Regions from separate parts of the Flintibacter sp. HCN-6482 genome, predicted to be linked through region 1. Evidence: predicted binding sites of a transcription regulator. Region 1 holds the regulator's gene; the other holds the start of a gene.

The links. The regulator HrcA, encoded in region 1, represses chaperone genes, less so after heat shock. The targets are predictions, from matches to a motif close to TGTTAGCACTCNNNNNNNNNGAGTGCTAACA.
Region 2: a site for HrcA is predicted at 1,647-1,677, ahead of WKS99_RS02105 (Hsp20/alpha crystallin family protein). Genes of this name have one in related genera too.

The regions. Positions count from the first base shown of each region.
Region 1 covers NZ_JBBKBK010000005.1:78,247-82,741, reverse strand. The annotation lists gene dnaK (molecular chaperone DnaK) at 1-925, opposite strand, end outside; gene WKS99_RS12985 (hypothetical protein) at 967-1,104, opposite strand; gene grpE (nucleotide exchange factor GrpE) at 1,167-1,778, opposite strand; gene hrcA (heat-inducible transcriptional repressor HrcA) at 1,800-2,867, opposite strand; gene WKS99_RS12970 (hypothetical protein) at 3,183-3,338, shown strand; gene WKS99_RS12965 (MBL fold metallo-hydrolase) at 3,374-4,216, opposite strand; gene WKS99_RS12960 (MATE family efflux transporter) at 4,230-4,495, opposite strand, start outside.
Region 2 covers NZ_JBBKBK010000001.1:429,973-434,467, forward strand. The annotation lists gene WKS99_RS02095 (DUF3793 family protein) at 1-343, opposite strand, end outside; gene WKS99_RS02100 (flavodoxin) at 469-900, opposite strand; gene WKS99_RS02105 (Hsp20/alpha crystallin family protein) at 1,798-2,244, shown strand; gene WKS99_RS02110 (hypothetical protein) at 2,529-2,705, opposite strand; gene WKS99_RS13405 (hypothetical protein) at 3,016-3,114, shown strand; partial or broken gene WKS99_RS13410 (sporulation initiation factor Spo0A C-terminal domain-containing protein) at 3,184-3,423, opposite strand; gene WKS99_RS02120 (hypothetical protein) at 3,410-3,676, opposite strand; tRNA gene WKS99_RS02125 (tRNA-Ala) at 3,991-4,066, opposite strand; gene secA (preprotein translocase subunit SecA) at 4,408-4,495, shown strand, end outside.

The DNA.
Region 1 (4,495 bases):
GGACCTTAGACAAATCGCTTCCGCTCAGTCCGGCATCAGACAGAGCCTGCTTCACAGGGCCGCTGGTGGCTTCCACCAGGTGGGCGGTCAGTTGGTCGAACTTGGCCCGAGTCAGGGTCAGGTCCAAGTGCTTGGGGCCGGTGGCATCAGCGGTGATATAGGGCAGGTTGATGCTGGTAGAAGTGACACCGGACAGCTCGATCTTGGCCTTCTCAGCAGCCTCCTTCAAGCGCTGCATGGCCACCTTGTCGCCGGTCAGGTCCACACCCTCAGTTTTCTTAAACTCCGCGGCCATCCAGTCCATGACGCACTTGTCGAAGTCGTCGCCGCCCAAGCGGTTGTTACCAGCGGTAGCCAGCACCTCGATGACGCCGTCGTCGATATCCAGGATGGATACGTCGAAGGTGCCACCGCCCAGGTCATACACCATGACCTTCTGGGCGGTCTCCTTGTCTACGCCGTAGGCCAGAGCAGCGGCGGTGGGCTCGTTGATAATCCGCTTCACGTCCAGGCCGGCGATTTTACCAGCATCCTTAGTGGCCTGGCGCTGGGCATCGGTGAAGTAGGCGGGGACTGTGATGACGGCCTCGGTGACTGTTGTGCCCAGATAGGCCTCGGCGTCCGCCTTCAGCTTCTGCAGGATCATGGCGCTGATCTCCTGGGGGGTATACTTCTTGCCATCGATGTTCACCTTGTAGTCGGAGCCCATCTCACGCTTGATGGAGATGACGGTCCGGTCGGGGTTCGTGATGGCCTGGCGCTTGGCCACCTGACCCACCATACGCTCGCCGTCCTTGGAAAAAGCCACCACAGAGGGGGTGGTGCGGTTGCCTTCGGCGTTGGGGATGACGACAGCGTCGCCGCCCTCCATGACCGCTACACAGCTGTTGGTCGTACCTAAATCGATACCGATGATCTTAGACATAATTCATTCCTCCTAAATATATGACATTCATGTTTACAAAGTTAAAATAGGAACAGCGGCCCGATGGCGTAGAGCGCGGCGCACCAGGCCAGCAGGCCCCCAGCGAGCAGCAGGGTATAGGATACAGCATCACAGGTTTTCGCTTTACAGCACTGCTTGCAGGGCTGATTTCTTTTCACTGTTTTCCTCCTTTAATCCCATCGGCTTTTGAAAATAAGCCGCGCACCTCGGTTCCGTTCCCCTAATTGGCCACCTGCACCATGGCGAAGCGGATGACCTTCTCGCCGCACTGGAAGCCGGCCTGGAACACGGCGGCCACTACGTTCTCGCCCAAGCTCTCATCCTCCACGTGCATAACAGCGTTATGGAGATTCGGATCAAAGGGCTGGCCCAGGGCGGGAATCTCAGTGATGCCCAGCTTGGAAAGGATCTCCTTCAGCTGGTTCATCGTCATCTCCACCCCTTTTTTGTAGGCTTCGTCGGCGGTGTCCTGCTTCAAGGCCCGCTCCAGGTTATCATAGACGGGAAGAAACGCGGCGGCGGTATCCGCCTTGGCGTCGTTCCAGATGGACTCCTTCTCCTTGGCGGTCCGCTTTCGGTAGTTGTCGTACTCCGCGGCCAGGCGGAGAAAGCGGTCGTCGAGGGGTGCGGTCCCCTCTCCGGAGGGCTCCTCCTTGGGTGCCTCCCCTGATTTCTGGTCCCCCTGGGCGGCCTCGCCGGCCTCCTGGGGCTCCCCTTTCTCCTCCTGTTCCGTGCGAACAGCCTCTTCCTCAGGCTCCACAGCCTCTTCCTTCCGAATATCCTCCTGACACTGCTCAGGCTGGGCCTGCTTCTTTTTATTTTTATCGCTCACGATGCGGCGCTCCTTTCCTGCTTATGGCTCCTGTGTATCTGTTTTCTCTGCCGGGGGTAACTCTCCCTTGCCGAACATGCGGGTCAGGCTGTCGGCAAAATAGGACAGGCGGGCGGTGACCTTGGCGTAGTCCATCCGGGTGGGTCCAACCACTCCGATGACGCCCTTCATATTTTCTCCAATGTCGTAGCTGGCCATGACCACACTGGTGTCCTTCAGCGCGTCACTGACATTTTCCGGCCCGATCAGGATGTTCATGTTCTGGCCGCCGGTCATTGTCACAGGCAGCCGGGCCACATCCTTCTCCTCGGCCAGATAGTTCATCAGAGGTTTAGCCTTGTCCAGGCTTCGGTATTCCGGGTGTTCCAGCAAGTGAGTGATTCCGGTAGTTCGGACCTTTTGGCTGCTCTGTTCCGACAGGATCTCCACCGCGAAGTCCACCACCAGGGCAATCAGCTCAAAGGCGCCTGGAGCGGTGCGGGTCTCCATCTTGTCCAAGGTCTGTTCCATCTCCTCCTGGGTCAGTCCCACGAAGGAACTGTTCAGAACCGCGGAGAGCAGTTGGAGCTGGGTGTCAGAAACCTCCTCAGGGATATGGATGAGTTTATTTTTAACGATGGAGTTGTCCGTCATGACCACGGCGATAAAGGCGTTTTCTTCCACTTTCAGCAGGTCATAGCGTTTGACGGTGATCCGCTCCGCGGGGGCGGCCATGGTAAATACAGGATAGTCGCTGAACTGGGATAGGACCTTTCCCGCCCGGTCGATCACTCGATCCAGCTCCTCCATCTTCAGGTTCAGCGCCTCGTTGATACGCTGAGTCTCCTGCATGGTCAACTGCTGATGACCCATCAACTCATTGACATACAGCCGGTAGCCCGCGGCGGAGGGTACCCGTCCGGCGGAGGTATGGGGCTGCTCCAAAAGGCCCATATCAGTCAAATCAGCCATCTCGTTCCGGATGGTGGCACTGGACACATCCAGTCCGGCCCGCTCCGCTACCATTTTCGACCCCACAGGCTCGGCGGTGGCGATATAGGTTTCAATGATGGCCCGAAGAATCCGTCTTTTTCTATCCGTCAGCTCCATGTTTCCCCCCCCTGTTCCTTTTATCTCGGCATGCGCTTCCGGCCGTTCCGGCTCAAGACAGCTCCGCTCCGCGGACCCTTCGTCTTATATCCTCATGCCGGCCTGCTTGCGCTTTGATCATTTCGTTAGCACTCAATACTCCTGAGTGCTAAAGATAATGTACCACCGGGGGGCAGAATTGTCAATAGGCACTTTATGAATTTGTTGTAAACAAATGAATCCCGCCAATTTTTTGCATCTTCTATCTTTTGCTGCTAAGAGCTCCGGCTCTTGACAAATGTTTCTAATGTATTACACTAGATATGAGGTGATTTTATGGGGATCGAAAAAAAGAATTACAGCTTTCGTTTTCATGAGGACATGGTAGAACGCCTCCGCGCCCAGGCCCAGCTGGAGAACCGCTCGCTCTCCAACCTGGTGGAAACGATTCTGCTCCAATATCTCTCCACTTTAGAGGAGAAAACAACATGACCGTCTGTCCATAGACAGGCGGTCATGTTTCTTTTTTATAGGGTAAACACCTGGCCGGTATACAGTCCCTGACAGCCGGGACCGAAGTATTCCGTCAGCCGCTCCAGGGCTGGCTGTCCGGTGCAGTGGCCGGTCAGGATTCGCTCCACCCCCAGGGCCTTCAGCGCGTCAGCCACCGACTGTACATACTCCGGCGAGCAGTTCATGCCAGTCCCCCCCTTGGCATACATATGCAGTCCGCCCACCACGGCGTGCACCCGCTTTCCGGGCAGCTGGTCCAGCACGCCCCGCACGATGTTGACGATGCCCCCATGGCTGCAGGAGTTGAAGACCACCAGTCCCCGCTCCCCCTCCAGCACCAGGGACTGCTCGTGGCTGAAATCGTCCGGGACAAAGTCATCCTCCCCTCGCTTGCAGACCAGGTTAGACGCCTTTCCCATAAAGGCCGGGTCCTTTGGACCGTCGGGCAGCAGCCACCCACCCTCCAGCAGCTCCATAGGTCCCGGTACTGGGACAAGCCGCTCTCTGGCCCCCTCCCAGATATCCCGGTGGACGCCAATAAATTTGGGTCCCTCCTCTGTCATGGAGAAGTAGGGCCCTCCGGCCTGGGGGCGGACATAGACCTTGGCTCTCTGGTTGAGCTGGAAGAACCGGCGCAGGCCATCGGCGTGGTCATAGTGGCCGTGGGACAGCACCCCCAGGTCCACATCCGCCAGGTCCACCCCAAGCTTCTGGGCGTTGTCGGCAAACCGTCCTGAGGCGCCCCCATCCAGCAGCAGCCTCTTCCCCCGATATTCGATATACAGGGACAGGCCGTGCTCCGGCACCAGACCGCATCCCTCCTGGGCAGTATTTTCCATTAATACGGCAACTTTCATGTCCTGTTCCTCCTTATTCCAGTGCTCCAGAGCGGGTCAAGTCTCGAATCCACTTGCCGCTCCTTAATCTCCACACTCCCCCGACGCACTTACAAAACTGCTCTACCCCCAGGGACAGGTAGACCCAAAAGATCCCCGTCTTCAACACCAGCCCACATATAGCGGCCATAGGTACTGCCACCAGCCAGAGCGGGAGAATGTCAATGAGCGTAGTGGCCCGCACATCTCCCCCTCCCCGGAGGACTCCCACAATATTCACGCTGTTAAAATCCTTCAGCG
Region 2 (4,495 bases), on a different contig from region 1:
CCGATTGGGCCGACAGGCGCTCCGCCAGCTGGTCCAGCATTTGCTCTGTCCCGCTCCCCCTGTACCCCATCCCCACCAGAAAACCGCGGCGATCCGTCGCTCCTAGGGACTGCTCTAGCTGGCTGCCGCGGTACACATATACCAAGGCGGAGCCGGCCTCTCTCCGCTCCAGCAGTATTCGGACAGACAGGCCGAGGACCTCCAGGCGCTGGTCCCAAAACCGCACCTTCTTCCGCACGTTCTCTAAGTCCTCCGCCGTAATACAGAACAGGCTGCCCGGCTTCAGGCCCGCCAGAGTAGGGGCGCACTGTCTAACTAACATTTCTTCAAATGTCCGATCCATGGGGCGTCTCCTTTCACAGGCAACTCGATAGTAGTTTTCCCCCGAACGGGTCAGATATCCGCTCGGAGGAATCTGTAAGGGAAAGCGGGGAGGGATCTAAATAAGCAGAACAGCGGGGTCCAGTCCTACCAGGCAGCCAGCTTTCTGCCCAGCTCCCGGCACTTCTCCTGGGCACTTGCATCAGGAGTCTCGTTGGCAATCAATCCATTTTCGTCGTAGAGATTGGCGCCATGCTCGTCACACCGCTTGCACCAATCCCGCATCCACTGTCCATCACCCCAACCATAAGATCCAAACAGGGCAATTCTCTTACCGTTCAGGAAGCTTTCTATCCCAGAGAACATGGGATCAAATTCCATCTCCTCCAACACCTCAGCCCCCATAGCGGGACAGCCAAAGGCCACTACGTTGAACTCAGAGAGACGGGCGGTGGAAAAATCGGCCGGCCCCATCAGCGTCACCTCAGCTCCGGCCTCTTTTGCCCCTTCCGCAATACAGTTGGCCATGACCTCTGTGTTCCCGGTGCCGCTCCAATAGACGATTGCTAATTTGTTCATACTTATGCTCGCTCCTTTACTTGAGGCATTCAGACAATGGTTTGTTCTCCGAAGTTAGATATAACTAACCTCCGTTTAAAAAAATAAGGTCCGCCCGTTTCGTGGTTAGTTTATACTAACTTCTTCTAAAGAATAACATAGTATATCTGATCTGTCAATCCCCTTTTCTAAAAAATTTACTTCTCCCCAGAACTGTTGACGACCGCTGAAAAATGACCATATTAGCCATGCATCCTCCTCCGCTCATAGAGCGTTTCTGTTTTGAGCAGAAGTTAGTTCTTTCTAATTTGTTGCTAAATCTCTTACGCATTTTTTGAAATACAAACAAATAGGAGAGGATTTTATGGTAAAAATCATACTGGGAATCGAAGTATGGCCCGCTCTATGTATGAGGCCCATATTAATGAGGCCAACTGTAAGGCCTGCCCCATCAAAAACCATCGGAAAGGCCTGACAGATGTCATCGTCGAGGAGACCCTGAATGATGATACCCTTTGGAATGCTGTGGCGCATGCTGGGTACCGCCTGCTGTCTATGCAGAGCGAGCCATATCAAAAAAGGGGGTGTTTTCGCAAAAGTCGCCAGCCACTGTCTTCCAACTTTTTCCGAGTCTGCCCTAGGCCCTTGCCCAGCAATTCCCAATTTAAATATTTTTCTCCGGCCATATGCGGAAGCAGATCTGTCCATCCCCCTCCGGTCCCTCCATTCTCGAATATTATATGAACGAATTGTATTTCTTTTATGAATTTTAGCACTCACCTCTTGACAGTGCTAAAGTTGGGATTATAATGGGCTTGAACCTTGAGAGAGGGGGCACATGATCCCCTCCCAAAAAGTTCCTCCAGCTCTCTCCAAGGGCCGAGCAAAGTATTCGTTATTTGAATGGAGGAATGAATTATGTCTAACAACAAGTATTTGGCCGAGCGTCTGTTTGATGACTTTTGGGGGGATGGATTTCCCACCGCTCCGATGTGGACTGGTCACGACCCTCTGTATGGCAAGCACGTTAAGAATCTGATGAAGACCGACGTACGGGAAACAGAGAATTCCTATGAGTTGGACATCGATCTGCCTGGCTTCCAGAAAGAGGAAATGACTGTGGAACTTCGAGACGGCTATCTGTCCATCCGTGCCGCAAAGGGACTTGACAAGGAGGAAAAGGACAAAAAAGGCACTTATATTCGTCAGGAGCGTTATACCGGCGCATGCAGCCGCAGCTTCTACGTTGGTGATGTGGAGCCTGAGGAGGTGTCCGCTAAGTATGAAGACGGTATCCTGAAGCTGACGTTGCCCAAGAAGGAAACAAAGGAGCTCCCCCAGCACAACCGGATTGCGATTCAGTGATTCGCGCGCTTCTTAAACTTCCATTTTTCTCTTGTACCTCTCAATACAATATCTAAAAGCCCTCTGCCCATTTTCAAATGGGCAGAGGGCTTTTAGATTATGAAAAAGAACACAAGGCTTTCCTCTGGCAGAATCCGCTTTTCGTCCTTTTTTCCAAAAAGGACATATGAAATGGACAATCAAACCTTAATCTGGAATGTTAAGATATATGACGGCACAGGGGGCCAGCCGATTGCCGGATGCCCCCCTCCGTTTCCGGCCACTCTCTGCCTGCCCGTTCCGCACTATTCAAAGATGGCCCGGGACAACTGCAGCGGCTGTTCGCAGCGGTTGTCGATATCCATTCCATTATCAGAGAAAACTCTGCCCTGGAAATCCGGTGCGATCTCCGTGGGAACCTTGTCCAGTTGCGCCGCAGTCCCGTTATTCCGGAACAGGTTGTATGGATTGGGAAAACTCACTTCGCCACCGCCATCGCTTTCATAATTTGTAACAGGCCGGAAGATCTATTTCTTCACTGCCGATTCTCTGGCGAACCTTTTTGGAGAGAAACAGTAAAGGAACGCTCAATGCGTTCCTCAGCACGTTAAGAAAAACTGGTCTGTATGCCATTGGCGAGATCGGGCTTTGTCCCTCCGCGCAGGGATGCCGCCGGGCTGCTTTCCCAGGTGGTCTCTGACTGCTGCGAGAGGATGAGCCTCCTCATCACTTCACCTTGAGTTCATCCAGTGGAACACAGTCTTTGGGGACAACCGGCTCATCGTCTCGCTCATTGGCCGACTCATCCACTACTCCCATATCATGATCTTCTCTGGAGAGAGCTACCGCTTCATCCAGTCTACGAGCCGTCAGACGAGTGGCGCGTGGTAAGAGCAGACTGTAGGATAAGATCGCCAGTAACTGCGCATTGCAAGGCTTGTGTTCCAATATTCTGCCTGCTAATTGTTCCAGATGGGACCGGCCTTCCTCCCATATGACGTTGCCTGCTGTGCGGATGTTTCTTTCTACAGCTTTCCAATTTGTCCGATACCTCTTTGCTACATCCGGATATACCCATTTTGTTACCAGCATCAGACGGTCCGGATGTTCCGCGCACAACTGTACTGCATAGGCAGTATAGAAGAAGCCTGTATAGTTGGCGGTGACACCAAGACGGTATAGCAGTTCATAGATCTCCATGACCTTCCTCCTCTGCAATGTCTTCCTCTGGTGGGTACGGAACTTTTTTAATCACTTCCGGGCAGTCTTTCTCTATCCCGTCTACAATTTTATCAATGGTATCTGCGGTTGGATTACCTTGTTCCGTGCGATACAGATAAAGATTGGACAGTGATATGTCAAAATCTAATGCTATTTCAGTATAAGTTTTTCCTGTGATTTCCTGATATGCTTGCAGGAGTTCAGAAATATAGCGTCTGACTCTTTTCGCCACAAAAATCTCTCCTCTCGATAATTATGGCAGAAATAGACGCTATGTGACAACTTATATATCGGAATTTTTATCCTCCGGCCATCTTCTTGAAAACGTGGAATTACTACTGAAGTACAAGAAGGGGATCTTCTCTGACCTGATGTTCCCATCCCGGAGCAAGCCGGAGCAGCCCATCGATCCGGGCTATGCGCGAAAGAGGCTCCAGATCATCCTGGAGAGCGCTGGGTGCAAGGGGGCAGATTCTTCCCTGTCTGTGGTAAAATTGTGTTCAAACGAAAAATCACCGCCGATTTGGCGGTGATTTTTCTTAAAAATGGTGGACCTGATCGGATTCGAACCGACGACCCCTACAATGCGAATGTAGTGCGCTCCCAACTGCGCTACAGGCCCATACTCAAATCTGGTCTTCACTATCTGTACAATTGATAGCAGGCTCCTTCTGGAACTATAGCCTGCCAAGCTTTATGATACATCACTTATGTGGCTTTCTTATTATATCAAAATTTTTCCCGTTGTAAAGCCCCAAAATTTCTTTTCTCCTTCTTCCGCTTTCAAGGCACCCAGGCCTCACGCACAAAAAGCAGATCCGCACTATCTTCGTTTTTGTCCAGAATCACTGCCAAAGTTTACAATTTGCTCTTTTTTATCCGTGCGGAGTGTGATATACTAATTAAGATTGTAAATCAATTCTCAGAGCATATCATACACAGAACCGAGAGGTGTTTATCCATATGAGCCTGTTTACCAAACTATTCGGCACTTCCTCCCAGCGGGAATTGAAGTCGATCTATCCCATCGCTGACAAGGTTGACGCCCTGG